2 regions of the Sporolactobacillus sp. Y61 genome follow, and region 2 is predicted to be linked to the other one. Evidence: predicted binding sites of a transcription regulator. Region 2 holds the regulator's gene; the other holds the start of a gene.

Region 1 (9,445 bases), 580 kb from region 2:
TAATCGTAATTTTCAGTTATCGTATCCCGGTCGAGGCCGGATTGCTCTTCAATATTCAGATAACCGATATCAAAATAATAAAGCGGCTTAAAAAGAAGTGTAATCTGAACAGCTGTACAAATGATAAAAAGGGCGAGGCTGAAAGAGAGCAGCAGCTGATAGATTCGGTAAGCGGAAAAAGGCAAAGTGGACACATCCTTAGCCATGAATGGTGATGCAATTTTGATAGAAAGCTATTCTGTTCTATATGATACCAGAAACAGCACGTGAAGAGAAATAGCCTGGTATGATCGTAAATGTGAACGAACCTTTATGTGTAAAATATTTCCCGGTGGGGGATTTAGCAGAAAGTCATAACGTATATGTACTAATGGATGGGCCGGGTTGCAGAGGACCTCCTGACAGATGACCGGGTCGCATCACAGCGGTATAATAAAAGTATGACTGTTACTATGCAAAACGGGGGAATGTGTTTTGGATCCATTTATTTTTCATAATCCGACAAAGCTGATTTTCGGAAAGGGCCAGCTTGAGAAACTGAAAACAGAAATACCGAAATACGGCAGAAGAGTGCTGCTTGTATATGGCGGCGGCAGTATTAAACGGACCGGACTTTACGATCAGGTCAAGGCGATCCTGGACGGCCTGCACGCTGAAGTATCTGAGCTGTCCGGAGTAGAACCGAATCCGAGACTGACAACGGTTAAACGAGGCATTGATATCTGTGCGACAGAGGACATCCAGTTTCTTCTGGCAGTCGGCGGCGGCAGCGTTATCGACTGCACGAAAGCCATTGCGGTCGGCGCACGCTTTGACGGCGACCCGTGGGAATTTGTCACCCGGAAAAAGCCGGTTTACGATGCGCTTCCTTTTGGAACGGTGCTGACGCTTGCCGCAACCGGATCGGAAATGAATCCTAATTCAGTCATTACGAACTGGGACACGCATGAAAAATATGGATGGAGCTGTGCTTATTCCTATCCGGCATTTTCCATTCTCGACCCGACGTTTACCATTTCTGTACCAAAGAATCAGACCATTTACGGTATGGTCGATATGATGGCCCATGTTTTTGAACACTACTTTCACCAGGCGAAGCATACCCCTCTTCAGGACAGAATGTGTGAGTCTATTCTGCAAACGGTCATGGAAGAAGCACCTGAACTGGTTAATGACCTGCATAATTATGAACTCCGTGAAACGATCCTGTACTGCGGCACGATGGCACTGAACGGCATGGTGTCGATGGGTTTCAATGGCGACTGGGCATCGCATAATATTGAGCACGCTGTATCCGCGGTATATGATATTCCGCATGGCGGCGGACTCGCGATCCTCTTCCCGAACTGGATGAAACATAATGTGGATGTAAACGTCAATCGTTTCAGGCAACTGGCCGTACGTGTTTTTCATGTCGATCCGCAGGGAAAATCAGACCGTGATACAGCCCTCGAAGGGATTGAAGCACTGCGCCGTTTCTGGTCGTCCATAGGTGCACCGAGCCGCCTCGCCGATTATGATATTGATGACAGCAAGATTGATCTGATTGCCGACCGGGCCATGGCCAGAGGTAACTTTGGCCAGTTTAAGCAGCTGGACCGTGAAGATACGCTGGCCATCCTTCGCGCGTCGCTCTGATCTTTTTTCCCGCCTGAACGGGCAGGTCTACCTCAGGGTCATGAGCATGCCGGGGATCACTGCCCGCGCAGCCCGATGAATCCAACGAACAATCAGCAGGGGATGCGCGCAGGCTAAAAACGGGGACGTCCTGTCGCAACGCCCGCACAAGCACATCCTGTGCGCTCGAAAAGCCCCCACTGATTGAAGCTTCATTTTATCAGGCCGTTCTGATCATAAGGACGGTTTTTGACACTGACTTATTCTTTGAGGCAGATCCCTGTGATGTCCCGGAATGCGATTTTCCATGTGACGCCAAAGTGGTCGCTGATCTCAATTTCACGGAAAGGACCGTCCGGAAGCCGGAGTTGTCCGGACATCTTCCTGATAAATCCATCTTTATAGTATGAGACGGTGGCAGGTATCCTCCCGGCAGCTGCCCGGGCGATCTTCTGCCCGATTTCTTCCCTTTCCTGTTCATCAAGAAGCGGGCGCTCTATTTTTTCATTATCCCGGAGATGGTTTCGGAGTGCCTGAACATGTTCCGGAAGCATCATCCGACTGGACTCCCAGCGCAGATTTTGTCCCGGAGTCAGTTTATTTTTTTTCATTTATAATGCCCCCCTATTTTTGATGCACGTGCCCGTAACTGACTGGAAGGCAGCAGTGAAGGCCCGCGGAAAATCGCCGTTCTCCCGTATTTTCGGTATATCGTATCAACGGCTGCACTTAGACGTTCTTTTTCATCCAGCCGTCCGAAAAGATCCAGCTGGCAATTGTCGGCAGGCTGAAGTTCAGACAGGGTGACGGAGGCGGCACGTACCGGCAACCGGTCCCAGTTCTCTGTGAACAGCCGGTTTGCCGCCCGGTAAATATCCATACCGAAACGGGTGGCAAAAGGCAGCCTGGTCTGCCGGTGAAAACCGGTATGGCGGTCAAAACTGCCGGAGATGCCGACGGATACCACGCATCCCATGTAATTTTTCGAACGTGCCCGGTAGGCCACTTCTTCACTGAGTTCAAGCAGAATCACACGAATATCTTTAATGTCCGGATAGTCGTAAGGCAGCGTCATATGATGTCCGACAGCCTTCTGTCCGCTGAAGGTGCCACAAGAGACAGGGGAAGAATCGATGCCATGGGCGGTCATCCACAGCAGTTCACCGTTCACGCCCCATCTTCTGCGCAACAGGCTGAGCGGATAACGGGCCAGATGGCCGATTTTCCTCAGGCCCATGCCGATCAGATGACGCTCCATCCGATGGCCGACGCCAAACAGTTCACCGACCGGAAGCGGCCACAGGCAATGTTCCAGATTATCGTGATTCAGCTCGAAAATACCCGTTTCATTCTTTTTACCAAAATGGTCGCAGGCCATCTTGGCCAGAACCTTATTGGGTCCGATACCGACTCTGGCGTAGATGCCGGCCTGGTTCAGTATCGTCTGCTGGATTTCCCGGGCGGCTGCATGCGGTGATGTATAGAAATGCATGCTTCCGGTCATGTCGATAAATTGTTCGTCAATGGAGTAGGGCTCAACAAGATCGGTAAATTGTTCGAGAATCCGGGTAATCTGTATGGAAACATCAATATAATGCTGCATCCTCGGTCTGCAGATCACAGCCTGCGGACATTTGGCAAGCGCCTGCCCGAGCGGCTCGGCAGTGGAGACACCATACGATTTGGCGAGAGGACAGGCCGCAAGCACGATGCCGCTCCGCTGCTTCGGATCACCGGCGACAATCAGCGGTTTGTTTCTGAACTCCGGGTGATCCGCCTTCTCACAGGAAGCATAAAACGTCTGCATATCTACAAGAAAGATCACACGATCCATTTTCAGTCCCCCGAATAAATAGTAATTATATTATACACGAATATATGTTCTTTATGATAGGAAAATAAAAACATATGTTCCTGACGCATGAGCGATCATCGATTGCTTCGCAGTTTTCTGTTGAAATCAAGTCGGTTATAATAAAAGGAACATACATAGAGGTGGATCATATGGAAAAATTTCAGGAAGAACTCAGGAAATTTGCACGGCTCGCGGTAAAAACCGGTGTCAATCTTCAGAAAGGGCAGGGTCTTGTCATCGCTGCACCGATCGAAGCTGCCCGTTTTGCAAATAAGGTCACGGAGGAGGCCTACAAGGCAGGGGCCAGAGATGTTCACCTTGAGTGGCTTGACGATACGACCCGGCTGCTTCGTTTTCAGCATGCGCCGCTTGAAGCACTCAAAAATCCCGCGCCCTGGAAATTCTATGCGGAAAATGAAGCGGTGAAAGATAATTATGCCTTTTTGAGCATTTATGGACCGAATCCGGATCTTCTGGAAGAAGTGGACGGCGCACGTGTGGCTGCCTATATGCGTTCAGCCGGCAAAAACAGTGCGACGTTCCGGGAGTATATGATGAACAACAGGGTCCAGTGGTCGATTATCGCCTATCCGACTGTTGCATGGACGAAGAAAGTCTTTCCGGATCAGCCGATCGCCAGGGGACAGGAACTGCTGATGAAGGAAATTCTGCGGATCAGCCGTGTGGCAGGTCATGAAGATCCGGTTGCCGCGTGGAAGGAACATGACAGAAAACTTCACACAGTCAAGGATTTTTTAAACGCACGAAAATTCAAAAAGCTGATCTACAGCGCGCCGGGAACCCATCTGACGATCGGTTTGCCTGAAGGACATATCTGGTGCGGCGGCGATGAATCGAGTGAAGCCGGCGTGCCGTTTAACGCGAATATTCCAACTGAGGAAGTGTTTACCCTGCCGGATAAACGGGGGGTAAACGGAACCGTATCCAGTACGATGCCGCTGAACTACGATGGCAAGGTAATTGATCACTTTTCTGTGACGTTTAAAGACGGAGCTGTTGTTGCTTTTAAGGCAGAGAAGGGTGAAGAGGCACTGAGACATTTGATTGAGGTGGATGAGGGATCCTGCCGGCTCGGTGAAGTGGCTCTGGTCCCGCATCATTCTCCGGTATCGGAATCCGGACTGATTTTTTACAATACGCTGTTCGATGAGAATGCGTCCTGCCATCTGGCGCTGGGCAAAGCCTACCCGACCTGTGCAGAAGGCGGGAGCACGATGGATCAGGCGCAGCTTGATCAGGCCGGTATCAATAACAGCATTGTCCATGAGGATTTCATGGTCGGGTCCGAAGCACTTGATATTGACGGGGTACAGACGGATGGCACACAGGTCCCTGTGTTCCGCAAGGGTGAATGGGCTCTGCCCATGAACTAAAGAGTGGGTACGGATGCCACATTGCGAAGTATCAGCGAAACTGATATTCTAAAAACAACCATAAAATGGAACGGGACGGGACAGGATGAAAAGAAACAGAAAAAAAAGACCGGTACGGCATGACGGCAATCTGGTCCTTTTTCCCGATCTTGAAAGCCGGCTTTTGAACAAAGCGATGACCCTGGTTGAAGAAAAAAAATACAGGGAAGCGCGCCCCCTGTTCGGCAAACTTCTGAGGCTGAATGTTCATGATATCAAAGGTCTGTACGGATGGGCGATCTGTTCGGTGGAACTCGGGGAATACAGCCAGGCTGAAGGTGCCGTCCGACAGCTTCTGACCGACGGTGCCCCTTATTATTATGATGTGTTCAGACTCTATCTGACCATTTTAATCGAGAAAAAGGATTATCATATGGCTCTTCATGAAATCCGGAAAGTGAACAAAGAAAAGGACATGTCCGCCGATCTTCAGGAATTTCTCAGGCAGATGGAAAAGCTTTGTGAGATTCGTTTGAATGAGAAACAAAACAGGGGTGGAGCGCCCGGACGGACCGCGAAAAGTCCTGATGATGCTTCACTGGATTTATCCGGATTTAAGCAGGCAGATCAAAAGACCCGGCTGCTGCTTGCCAGAAATCTGGCGAATCAGCTGAACCGTAAGAGCCTGCCGAAAGTTGAGCAGTTTCTGCTTGACAAGAATCAGAATTCCGAAATCAAAACGGTTTTAATGTGTGCCGTTAAGGAGAGTGGTCTGGTTGACGGGGTTAATGTGTGGAAGTTCGGGAAAGTGTATCATGCAACGTTCAACGAAAATTTTCTGAACAAAACCTTTGCCGGACGGGTTGAAAAACATATTCGGGACGTGCTGGATTCCGAAAATCCGACACTGGCTGATCTGGCGGCGGACGTGTGCCGTTTCTTCACCATGCAGATCTATCCCAGACCTTTTGAACCCCCGTCAATCAATGTATGGGCCGCTGTATTTACTGTTCAGGCTGCAGAGGCAGGAAACATGCAAAAGGATATTGCCGGTATGCTCAGACTGTTTGATGTTCAGGAAAGTGACTTTCAAAAAGCCTGTTCCATGATCAGCGACGTTGAGCGTTTCGGAATAAATGAATAAGGACGGGTGCGATTTCGTTCATTTCGGTTTTTCAGAGAAGGGACTTATGTTATAATAGCGTAGTTGCATTGTTTTACTGTTACTGTGGGTATTTATTGCGCGGCGGATGCCCGCCTGAAAAGGGGAAGATACAGCTCTGCTGCAAAGAATGAAGATAGATGTTGGAGGTAAGAATGAAATGACTGTAGAAGCAAAATGGGAAAAAACAAAGGGCAATGTGGGTACGCTGACATTTGGAGTCGATGCCGACAGTTTTGATCAGGCACTTGACAAAGCCTTTAAAAAAGTAGTGAAAAAAGTCACTGTCCCGGGTTTCCGTAAAGGACGCGTCCCGCGCGGTCTGTTCGAACGCCGTTTCGGGGTTGAAGCGCTGTATGAAGATGCCATTGATTTTGTTCTGCCGTCTGCTTATTCCGAAGCTATTGACCAGACGGGAATTGAACCGGTGGACAAGCCGCAGGTTGATGTGAAAGAAATCGGCAAGGGCAAAAAGCTCGTCCTGAAGGCTGATGTTACGGTAAAACCTGAAGTAAAACTCGGCGACTACAAAGGCCTTGAAGTAGAAGACAAGAATACTGAAGTCACTGATGCAGATGTGGACCACGAAATCAGTCATCTCCAGGAACGCTATGCGGAACTGGTTGTTAAGGATGACGGTAAAATTGAAAAAGGGGATACCGCGGTCATCGATTTTGACGGATACGTTGACGGTAAACCTTTTGAAGGCGGCAAAGCGGAAAATTATTCTCTTGAAATTGGTTCCGGTTCCTTCATCCCCGGCTTTGAAGATCAACTGATCGGTCTCGGGGTCGATGATGAAAAAGATGTCAACGTGACATTCCCGAAAGATTATCATGCAGAGGAGCTGAAAGGGAAAAAAGCGACCTTTAAGGTAAAGGTTCACGAAATCAAGCAGAAACAGCTTCCGAAGCTGGATGACGAATTTGCCAAGGACGTGGACGATGATGTGGATACCTTCGATGCTCTGAAGGAGAAAATTAAAAATCATCTGAAAGAACACAGAGAACAGGACGCAGTAAACAGCAAACGTGACAGCGTTGTTGAGCAGGCCTCTGAAAACGCTGAGATCGACATTCCTGAAGTTATGATTACCAATGAACAGGATAACATGCTGAAGGAATTTGAACAGCGTCTGAAAGCACAGGGTCTGTCACTCGATATGTACACAAAATTGTCAGGTACAAATAAAGATGCGCTTCGTGACCAGATGAAAGCAGACGCCGAAAAGAGAGTACGCGCCAATCTGACACTTGAAGCGATCGCCAAAGCTGAAAATATTGAGCCGGCTGAAGAAGAAGTAGAAGAAGAACTGAAAAAACTGTCTGAATCCTACAAAATCAGTGTTGATCAGCTGAAAAAAGCACTCGGAAGCAATAATTTTATTAAGGAAGAACTCCGGCTGCGCAAAGCGGTTGATCTGCTCGTAGAATCCAGCAAACCCAAGCCCGCTGATAAAGCTGAAAAGAAAGCCGAAGAAGAAAAATAAATATGCACAGCGAACCTGTGCCGGATACATTGAGATAAATGGACAGACGCGTCTGTATGCGCCTGTCCATCTTCTTAAATGACCATCCCTTCAGAACCAGGTTCTGTGGGTCAGTTATCTTTCTGTTCCATGCTTTCAGATCACAGACCTGTGGGTAAAGGGGTACATATTGTTTGAAACAGGGCATATGGCTTATCGGGATAGTTTTTTTATGTTACAATGCCTACATACAGAAAACAGGCTGACATTGAGGCCGCGTTTTCCGGCTGTACAAAGCAAGGTAAAACAGGCAGCAGGTAATCCATACCTGCAAAATGTTTTATCGCTGACAGGGAAAGAATAATGAACAATGAATCAGCGTACGCTTATGCTGATGGAAGTGTGCCGGCGATAGAAAGAAAGAATGCTTCGCTCTTGTCTGGAGTTTGAAATGGCACAGAAATGATGAGGGGTGAAAACATGTTTAAATTTAATGAAGAAAAAGGACAGCTGAAATGCTCATTCTGCGGCAAAACACAGGATCAGGTCCGTAAGCTTGTCGCCGGACCGGGCGTTTATATTTGTGATGAATGCATTGAACTATGTACAGAAATTGTTGAAGAAGAACTGGGGACGGACGATGAAGTTGAATTCAAGGATATTCCGAAGCCGCAGGAAATCTGCTCGATTCTTGGGGACTATGTCATCGGTCAGAAAGAAGCCAAGAAGAACCTGTCTGTAGCCGTTTATAATCACTACAAAAGAATTAATTCAAAACAGAAACCGGATGATGTTGAGCTTTCTAAAAGTAATATCATGATGATCGGTCCTACCGGAAGCGGGAAAACCCTTCTTGCCCAGACACTGGCCCGCATTCTTAATGTACCGTTTGCGATTGCTGATGCCACATCGCTTACTGAAGCAGGGTATGTCGGTGAGGATGTTGAGAATATTCTGCTGAAGCTGATACAGGCGGCGGATTATGATGTTGAGAAGGCCGAAAAGGGCATTATTTATATCGATGAAATCGATAAGATCGCTCGCAAATCGGAAAACCCGTCCATTACAAGAGATGTTTCCGGCGAAGGGGTACAGCAGGCCCTTCTGAAGATTCTCGAGGGCACAGTGGCCAGTGTACCGCCGCAGGGCGGGCGTAAACATCCGCATCAGGAGTTCATCCAGATTGATACCACGAATATCCTGTTTATCTGTGGTGGTGCTTTTGACGGGATTGAACAGATCATCAAACGCCGTCTTGGCAAAAAGGTGATCGGCTTCGGAGCTTCCTCGAAGGCTCAGGATCTGGAACGTGATGACGCTCTGAAACATGTTCTTCCTGAAGATCTGCTTAAATTCGGTTTGATTCCTGAATTTATCGGCCGTCTGCCCGTCATTACCACATTGAGACAGTTGGACGAGGGTGCGCTCGTCGACATTCTGACGAAACCGAAGAACGCGCTTGCCAAACAATACAAAAAGCTGTTTGATCTGGACAATGTCGAACTCGAATTTTCTGAAGATGCACTGCGTGCTATTGCCAAACAGGCGATTGAACGGAAAACGGGTGCCCGCGGGCTGCGTTCAATTATTGAAGGTATGATGCTTGATGTGATGTATGAACTGCCTTCACGGGACGACATCGAAAAATGCGTCATCACCAAGGAAACGGTGGAAGGAAAGGAACGTCCGACACTGCTCCTGAATGATGGAACCACTGTCATTAAAAATCTGGAGTCACCGAAAGAGAGTGCCTGATAAGGGCAGGTATATTTTCACAGAAGGGCCGGGGAAAAGGATTTACAGATCCGATATCCCGGTCCTTTTTTGTTTAGCTCCTCTCACGTCTGGCAATACTGGCCGGTAGAACATTCAAATGAACCGACTGTGAACAATTGTCATAAATGGGAGGCAGATGCAGAGCATGAACTGGATGGTTTTACTTATTTTTACTCAGATTTTTTTTGGAGCTA
Region 2 (9,445 bases):
ATAGCGTGCATTCGCTGCACGGGTTGATGGTGTCAGTGTGACGACATGCGTCCCGATATCGTGAGGGGTCCCCGGTTCGTTGAAGCCGATATGCCCGTTCTGACCAATCCCGAGAAGCTGGAGATCAATTCCACCCAGGTGCTCAATTAACCGATCATACTTCAGACAGGCTTCTTTCAGGGATGCTGCGTTCCCGTCCGGTAAAAAACAATGATCTGCTCTAAGATCAACATGGTTGAATAGTTTTTCTTTCATATAATGATGATAACTGTTAGGATCATCCTGAATTAATCCGACATACTCATCCAGATTAACGGTTGTCACCTGTTTATAACTGGTGTGATTTTTGTTGTAATCTTCGACAAGTTCTTTATATGTTCCTTCAGGCGTGCCTCCAGTTGCCAGGCCAAGTACTGCCTGAGGCTTTTCATGAATAAAGTCACTGATCGCCTTAGCCGCCCTCTGGCTTAATGCTTTCTGATTCGCTACCGTTATTAATTTCAATTGAATCCCACCCCTGCTCTCTCATAGGCTACTTTTCCACGACAAACTGTCATAACAAGATCGTTGTTCTCATCGAGAATAACAAAATCTGCATCCTTTCCAATCTCCAGTGATCCTTTTCTGTCGAATACATTGCACTGCAGTGCCGGATTGATCGCTCCCATTTGAATGACGTCGTCCAGGGTTGCGTCAGTAAAAGCAAGTATATTTTTTATTGCCTGGTTCATTTTCAGGACACTGCCGGCAATTGTTCCTGAGGCGAGTGTTGCCAGTCCGTCCTTAACGCGAACATTCTGACCACCAAGGTCGTAGACTCCATCTTTCAGACATTTAGCCCGCAAAGCATCGGTGATCAGAATAATCCGATCACTTCCCTTGAGCTTATATGCAAGATTGACCATTCCCTGGCAGACATGTTTTCCATCGCAAATCAGTTCCGTATATAAGTTATGGTGCAGCAAAGCACCGCCGAGAACACCAGGTTCACGATGATGCATACCACGCATTCCATTATATAGATGTGTCACCTGAGTGGCACCGGCGCCAATCGCCTTAATCACATCCTCATCCACACCATTACTGTGTCCAATTGAGGCGACAACATGTTCCTTAGCAAGATGATGGATCAGTTCCAGCCCACCTTCTATTTCCGGAGCAAGCGTGACTTCCTTTATATTATGATTTGATTGTTCCTGCCAGCGATCAAATTTTTCTATATCAGCAGGTACAATATATTTTTCTGGCTGTGCACCGGCTTTTTCACTGCTTATAAAAGGTCCTTCAAGATGAAGCCCGATAATTTCTGCTTCCCCGGCTTTCTGATGGCCGATCACTTCAGCGGCATTGATAAGTGCCGCTTCAATAGCCTCATCTGACTGGGTAATGGTTGTAGCAAGAAATGAAGTGGTTGCTTCTTTCGGGAGAGCGGCAGCAATCGTACTTAATGCTTCATGAGTTGCATCCATTGTATCCGATCCGTTCGCTCCGTGAATATGCATGTCAATCATACCGGGAATGCACTTATAGTCTGATGGAAAATGCAGAACCTCGTCTCCTGACTGATCTGCCGATCTTCCGACGGCCACAATTTTCCCCTGATCAAAAGAAAGACTTCCTTCATTGATCCATTCCTGATCTGAATAAACGGAACAGCCTGAAATTTTCTTAAGCATGATCATTGCATCTCCTTTTTCTTTTATTTTATCACAAACAGCAGTAATATGTCTAGACAACTAGACTTTAATGCATTTAGATGCGTTCTGCCATTCTGACGATCTGCTCGCAAAGCCGATGCGTTTCAAGGGCGTCATCCTTAGAAATCGCTTCAGCTTTACCTTTAGCTGCTGCCTCAAGAAAAGCATCGACAATCTGTGGAAAACCACGTTTATATAAAGTAGGGGTCCAGTCATTAAAAGACCGTATGGATTTATCCATTCCATGGACCCATTCCCCCTCCACCAGATTCTTAACCCGAAATTCCCCCTGAGGAGACATCACCTGAAGCACCTCTTCATTGGCTCCGCTCGTGCGATTCATTATTGCACAAGCCTGTTCCCCATTCGTTGAAAATAAAACGGTCAATCCAGTAAATAAACCGGTTTCATTTTTCTGAGCACGGACAGTCAGAACATGAACAGGACCCCCCAGGACGTATCGAATGGTGTCAACGACATGAATAAAATCATCAAACACAAACGTTCGCACATCCTTTGGATCGTTTACTCTGTTTTTTTGAAGAACAACCATCGTTTTGTTTTTGACCGCTTTTGCTTCACTGTTCAGCGGAGCATAGCGGCGGTTAAAGCCTGTCATCAGCATGACATGTTTTCTTCTGGCAAGTTCAGTCAGCTCTTTTGCTTTTTCATAACTGTCAGCAATGGGCTTATCGACGTAAACAGAAATGCCGTGATTCAGTAATTCAGTGACCAATTTCGGATGAGCGAGTGTTGCAGCATGGACAAAAGCCACTTGAATGCCACTATGAATCAGCTGGTCAATTTGTGAATATACATGCTGCCACCTGTAACGCTGACCAACACGCAGCAGAGTTTCCCTGTTTCTCGTACAGATGTGACACTCTATACCCTCTTTTTTGGACAAAACCGGCAAATAGGCTTTTGAGGCTATAGATCCGATACCGACAATTCCGACTTTTAACACATAATCCCTCCTGTAAATACGTTTATAAAAGGAAAAAGAACCCGATATGGGTTCTTCGTCCTCACTTCATCTGATTGTTGATGGCTTTCATCATCTGATTGAGTTTCTTTTGCGATGGGTGCTGTCCCATTTGTGTCATCATGACGCGAAGCATCTGTTCATTAATCGGCGGATTCTTTTTTAGGTAGTTCATCATATATTTACGGGCAATCAGAAAGCCAAGAATGACCCCTGCTGCAAGACAGAGTACGCCCACTAATATGTATAACCAGAGCATGTGCCTGTTTCCTCCTTGTGCCAACTATTCTACCTCAGTTTACACTAACACAGGAAAAGCGGTCAACCTTGCATCAGTGAAATTCCGCGTAAAAAAAGAGAAGGCCCGATCCTGTATTATATCAGGACCTTACCTTCTTCTGAAGGAGGATGAAAAATAACCGGTCGGTGAAAGGCAAGGTAGTTCACCGAGAGGAAATTCACATATTTTAATCGGCATCGCATAATTGCGATACACGCGATTAAACGAGTTTGATATTGTATCACTACAATGGATTTTTATGACCCTTTGTTATATAACAGTATACCACAAAAAAACTGCCATGCAAACAGGCAGAGAAAAAAATTATTACTTTTAAAACATTGGAGATGCCGCCGCATCAATCGATTCATTGCCTTCTTTAGATTTTTCGGAACGTCAGTCAAGTCATCCAGCGTAAAAGGTACGACACCCTGATGGTTCACGAGTGGCCATTTTAAAGGTTTACCCGATTATTCATACTTGTCTGTGAATTAGGGGTTGCGAAAAAACAGGTTTTGCTGTTTACATGGTGGCATTTATCCCAGGCCTGAATCTTAAAGCACAGGTATCCTGCCATAAACATTTTTATTTATGTACAGGAATAAACAATTCCTGGTCCGGCTCAATGTGATTTCGGGTGATCCTGTTATGATCCTCTACCCACTGAATGAAACCATTTCTGGTTAATCCAGGCGTTTCCTGCCCGTATTGTCCCGCTATGGACCATAAAGTTTCACCTTCATGGACGGTTATTGCTTTATATGAATCATTATCTGCAACAACGTTCTTCGCCATTAAAAGAAAAAGGGTTATCGAAAGGATAATAAAAACAATGATATATGAAGTACCTGATTTTTTGTGTTGCTCTCTTGTATTCATTTCACATTCCTCCATGTATATACGAATTTACGTTCCCGGGAATATTTGTTCTTCTTTATTGTAATCAGCACATTTGTTCGTGTCAATCATTCGAACGAATGTTTGCATATAAATTTTTTGGATGTTATAATAAATGGTAGAAAAAAGGGAAAAGGGGCAGTATGCAGTATGATAAAACTCTCTAATCGGCAGCAAGCTATTCTGGACTTCATTAAACATGAAGTCGCAACAAAGGGTTACCCACCGTCCGTACGTGAAATATGCGATGCTGTAGGACTTGCTTCAAGTTCAACCGTTCACGGGCATCTCGCACGACTTGAAAAAAAAGGACTGATCCGGCGGGATCCGACAAAACCCCGTGCCATTGAAATTCTGGATCAGGATGACGATACATATAAAGAAAAAGCTGTACCTGTACCCGTAATAGGAAAAGTGACTGCAGGTATGCCGATCACCGCTGTTGAAAACATTGAAGAATATTTCCCGGTACCGCGTTCTATGGTAGAGGATGATGAAGTTTTTATACTGAATGTCACCGGGGAGAGTATGATTCAGGCAGGTATTCTTGATGGAGACAAAGTCATTGTCCGCAAACAGAGAGCAGCTGAAAATGGAGAAATTGTTGTTGCGATGACTGAGGATAATGAGGCAACCGTTAAGCGTTTCTTTAAAGAAAAAGACCACATCCGTCTGCAACCGGAAAATCCTGCGATGGATCCCATTATTTTAAATAATTGTGTCATTTTAGGTAAAGTGATCGGTGTTTTCCGTGATATACATTAACAGCGGAATCTAAGATGCCCGGAAGAAACAGACATCAGGTTTCTTTCGGGCACTTTATATGTATTTGTCAAATCCTGCATCATGACAGCGTGTACATACTTTTCGAAGTTGGGTACAATAGAGATATAAAGAATGGAGGGATAGAAAATGAATGAACAATTAAAAAAGATTTTTCTCACGGGTCTCGGCGCGACCCTGGCCAGTAAAGAGAAAGCGGATCAGCTGTTTGGCAATCTGTCTCATAATGGCAGTGCAGCAGCAGATGAAGCGAAAGCTTATTTATCAAAATTGAGTGATAAAGGTCAAACTAAGACGGATCAGTGGCAAAGCGACATGAAGAAGGATATTCGTGAATCGATTGCTGATCTTGGGTTTGTTACTTCAGAGGAGTATCAGAAGCTGGCTGAACGTGTACAGATTCTGGAAAAAAAACTTGCTGAATCTGAAAAAAAAAGGCTCGACAGATGATACGGAATCGCCCAAACAATAAACTTCAGCAAGGTGAGGATCATGATTGGAAAACGCATACGCCACATGAAAAGATATCGAGAGATTGTTACGATTCTGGTTAAGTATGGGTTTGGCTACATGGTCCGGGATGTGGGTCTGCTCCATCTCCTGTCGCTTCCAAAACAGATGGTATCAGATTTTTCAGGGAACGGCAGCAACCGTAAGCCGGTCGGGCGAAGAATTCGACTGATGTTTGAGGAACTCGGGCCAACATTCATCAAGCTCGGCCAACTGCTTAGTCTGCGTTCGGATATTATACCTGAAAATATAGCTAATGAACTGCGAAAATTACAGGATCGGGTGACTCCAATCGATCCTGCTTCGATTAGACATGTGATTCATGATGAATTTGGTTTACCTCCGGAGAAGATTTTTGCCTCTTTTGATGACAACTGTCTGGCTGCTGCTTCAATAGCACAGGTTCATCGGGCGACATTGAAATCCGGTGAAGAAATCGTCGTAAAGATCAGACGGCCAAACATAGAAAACATCATTGTAAATGACATCGATATCCTGCGTGATCTTACTGCTCTTCTGGAAAGGCACTATCAATGGGCAAAAGACTTTCAAATCAGCGCATTGGTGGAAGAATTTTCAACCGCTATCCGCAGTGAGATGGATTATTTCAGAGAAGGTCGAAACACGGAGAAACTGAACCGTTACTTTTCAGATAATGAAAATATCATCATTCCCAAAGTATTTTGGAAGTACTCAAGCAGCAAGGTCCTGTCACTCGAGTACATTCACGGTGTTCGATTCAATGAACTGCTTCATCTTCATAACGATAAGTTTAACAGCAGAGAAATCGCTGAAAGACTGGTTCAGTCATTTCTGGATCAGGCACTGGTCGTTGGTACGTTTCATGGTGATCCGCATCCTGGTAACCTTTTTTTCTTTCCCGGAAATAAAATCGCCTATATTGATTTCGGGCAGGTTGGCATTTTGAATGATGAAATGAAACAGAATTTTGCCAACCTGATTATTGGACTGATGAACGGCGATACAAATCTTCTTTACCGTACCATTTTCCATATGTCGGTCATGCCTGCCGATCTGGATGAGCGGCAGTTTAAGGAAGATCTGGAAATGCTCAGAGATAAATACTATGACCTCCCCTTTAAGGACATTCATATAGGAAAGGTCATACAGGAGATTTTTGAAACAACCAAAAGGTACCATATCTCGATTCCTAAAAACTATTCTCTTCTCGGTAAAGCCCTGATTACTCTGGAAGGGCTCATCACCAGACTGGATAATCAGTTCAGTATTCTGGAATTTGCTGAACCATATGGTCGAAAACTGATGCTTAACCGTCTGAATCCGGAGCGAGTCGGCAAACTGCTCTGGAACAGAATCTTCGAAGCTGCAGAAAACAGTACCCGTCTGCCCGCGCTCCTGAAAAAAGCACTGACTCACCTGAACAGAGGCCAGACACATGTGGAAATGGAACTCCCGCAGCTCGAACAGCTTCTTTCAAAACTTGACCGGGTAGCCAATCGTATCTCGTTCAGTATTATACTCCTCGCATTCAGTATCATCCTGACAGGACTTATGATCAGTGAAACGTTTGGAAAACACCCTTTTCTCATAAATATACCTGTCCTTGACATTGCTCTTGCCATAGGTTCTTTTATGTTCCTGCTCATCCTGCTGGCTATTTTTCGATCGGGGAGATTTTGATCAGACATGAAGTAAAAAGGTTCGTGTACCAATTGTATGATCCAAATCTCCGGCAAATTTGTTCAATGCTTTTTGTGCACTTGAGACCTGTTCTACCGAATTCTTACCTGATTTCCGGATCAGTCGTGAACATTCAGCAGATATCTGTCTGATCTGATACTCATCCACCCCCCTTCCAGCCATGTACAGAGCGGCCAGTCTCTCTCCTTCCGGATAAAGACGATGCCAGGTATCTCCCGGCTGGTTCGAAATCATCTGGCAAGTCATCTTTTGTGAGTGATCTACCACAGCAAGCAGTACATCCTGCACCTGATGGGGTATCCTTCGAATACGAGTCGTCAGCCAGTCCCATTGATCCTGGCTGATCTTGTATGCCTCATCACGGAATAAAAAGTTTTCTCTAATTTCACGTAAGGCAGAGGCACTTCCTGTACAGCAAATAATCTGACTGTCGGAAATGCGCAGAGCACTGGGTTTACTTCCCGGTCTGACCACAATCTTCCCCTGTTTATTCATATCCACCAGGTGGTTGTCACTGACTACCGAAGCCCATTGATCTGATGCAATGATTGAAACAAAGCTCATAAAACAGATTCATCCTTCCACATGAAATATCACTCTTTCCCTCCTTCTTATCATAACAAATTTAGACCGTTAAGGTTTATAGAAGCGGAAACATTGCAATTTTCGGCAGAAGTCATAGAATAGACTTATAAGGTTCACTGGATTGTAAAATTTATATAGAGAAAAATTCTGAACCATTCATGAACCGATGTTTCAGAAGAAGTAATCTTTTGAAGGAGGATTATCCCTATGGGAAAAATCAAGGCAAGTGAAGCAGTTGTTTCATTGTTGGAAAAATGGGGAATTGATCACATTTACGGTATCCCCGGCGATTCAATCGACACCATGGTTGAAGCGTTGAGAAAAAAAGAAAGTAAAATTAAATTTTACACGGTTCGCCACGAAGAAGTGGCCTCGCTTGCTGCCGCCGCCTACGCAAAGCTGACCGGTAAGATTGGCGTTTGCCTGGCAATTGGCGGCCCCGGTGCCATCCACCTGCTTAATGGTATGTATGATGCGAAAATGGATCATGTTCCGATGCTTGTACTGGTTGGACATATTCCTTCGAAGCTGACCGGGACAGATTATTTTCAGGAAGTCAATACCGTTGATCTTTATAAAGATGTTGCGGTATATAACAAAGAAGTGACAAGTGCCGAGAGTTTCCCGGTAGTGGTCAATCAGGCGATAAGGACCGCTTATCAGGAACGTGGAGTAGCTGTCCTTTCTATTCCTGATGATGTGCCGCTTGGTGAAATCTCTGATCAGGCTGCTCAACTTTCCACAGTTTTTGAAAAGAAAATTCCCGGACTCGTTCAGGATGATTTAAGCGATGCGGTTTCTCTGATTAATAAGGCAAAAAATCCGGTCATTCTTGCCGGTGTCGGCGCAAAAAGCGCGAAGAAGCAGCTAAAAGCTTTTGCAGAACGAATTTCCGCCCCGGTATGTGTCACGCTGCCTGGTAAGGGCGCACTGCCTGATGACCATCCGAATTTTCTGGGGAATATCGGTAAAATCGGTACGAAACCATCTTATGAAGCCATGAAGAGCGCAGATCTGCTGATTATGGTGGGTACGGATTATCCTTATGCCGCATATCTTCCGGAGGGTGCAAAATGCGTTCAGATTGACATTGATCCGGTGAAGATTGGCAAGAGATATTCTGTCACGACAGGTGTTGTCGGAGATGCCGCTGAAGCGCTCGCATATTTGAACGAACACACCACACCGGTCAAGGACCGTCCGTTCCTTAAATCCTGCCAGGATAAGATGGCAAAATGGCTGAGTTGGATGGAAGAAGACAAATCCGTGAATAAGACGCCAATTGCTCCTCAGGCAGTGATGAAGGCTGTCCAGTCCATCGCTGAAGACAATGCGATTTTTTCCGTTGATGTCGGAACAGCCACGGTCTGGTCAACTCGTTATCTTCATGTGACGAATCAGGACTTCATCGTTTCCGCCTGGCTGGGAACGATGGGATGCGGACTCCCGGGAGCAATCGCCGCAAAACAGGCATTCCCTGATCGTCAGGCTATTGCAATCTGTGGTGATGGCGCCTTCGCTATGGTTATGCAGGATTTTGTCACAGCAGTCGAATATAATTGGCCGATCATTGTGGTCGTCCTGAACAACAAACAGCTTGCCTTTATCAAGTACGAACAGCAATCTGCCGGTCAGCTGAACTACGGCATTAATTTGCATGATATTGACTATGCCAAATTTGCTGAAGCGTGCGGTGGCAAGGGATTCCGGGTTGAAAAGTATGAAGATCTGCAGGGTGCATTTGAAAAAGCGAAAGACTCTGATGTACCGGTTATCCTTGACGTAGCTGTAGACGAAAACGCAGCTCCGCTTCCTGGAAAGATAGTCATGGATGAAGCAAAGGGCTATGCCAAATTCGCATCTAAGTCCGTGGTCGAAAACCATAAATTTGAAAAAATGCCACCTATGAAAGATGTCGCGAGACGTTTCTTATAAGGTGATTATTTAAATTAAAAAAGGCGTCCGGTTAACTTTTTATAACCGGACGCCTTTTTTACACTTAAGCGATGAACATGTCTCATGTAA

What was found. The regulator LexA, encoded in region 2, represses DNA repair genes until DNA is damaged. The targets are predictions, from matches to a motif close to CGAACATATGTTCG.
Region 1: ABNN70_RS13540 (DNA polymerase IV) is a predicted target of LexA. The motif match lies at 3,489-3,502, and genes of this name have one in related genera.

What each region holds. Positions count from the first base shown of each region.
Region 1 covers NZ_CP159510.1:2,814,219-2,823,663, reverse strand. The annotation lists gene ABNN70_RS13555 (TIGR01906 family membrane protein) at 1-206, opposite strand, end outside; gene ABNN70_RS13550 (iron-containing alcohol dehydrogenase) at 475-1,638, shown strand; gene ABNN70_RS13545 (YolD-like family protein) at 1,878-2,228, opposite strand; gene ABNN70_RS13540 (DNA polymerase IV) at 2,225-3,451, opposite strand; gene ABNN70_RS13535 (aminopeptidase) at 3,622-4,866, shown strand; gene ABNN70_RS13530 (tetratricopeptide repeat protein) at 4,952-5,989, shown strand; gene tig (trigger factor) at 6,168-7,496, shown strand; gene clpX (ATP-dependent protease ATP-binding subunit ClpX) at 7,956-9,230, shown strand; gene lonB (ATP-dependent protease LonB) at 9,397-9,445, shown strand, end outside.
Region 2 covers NZ_CP159510.1:2,229,747-2,239,191, reverse strand. The annotation lists gene nagB (glucosamine-6-phosphate deaminase) at 1-504, opposite strand, end outside; gene nagA (N-acetylglucosamine-6-phosphate deacetylase) at 501-1,676, opposite strand; gene ABNN70_RS10565 (Gfo/Idh/MocA family oxidoreductase) at 1,753-2,664, opposite strand; gene ABNN70_RS10560 (YneF family protein) at 2,726-2,941, opposite strand; gene ABNN70_RS10555 (LysM peptidoglycan-binding domain-containing protein) at 3,548-3,841, opposite strand; gene lexA (transcriptional repressor LexA) at 4,010-4,624, shown strand; gene ABNN70_RS10545 (hypothetical protein) at 4,772-5,092, shown strand; gene ABNN70_RS10540 (AarF/UbiB family protein) at 5,135-6,814, shown strand; gene ABNN70_RS10535 (hypothetical protein) at 6,815-7,399, opposite strand; gene ABNN70_RS10530 (pyruvate oxidase) at 7,628-9,355, shown strand.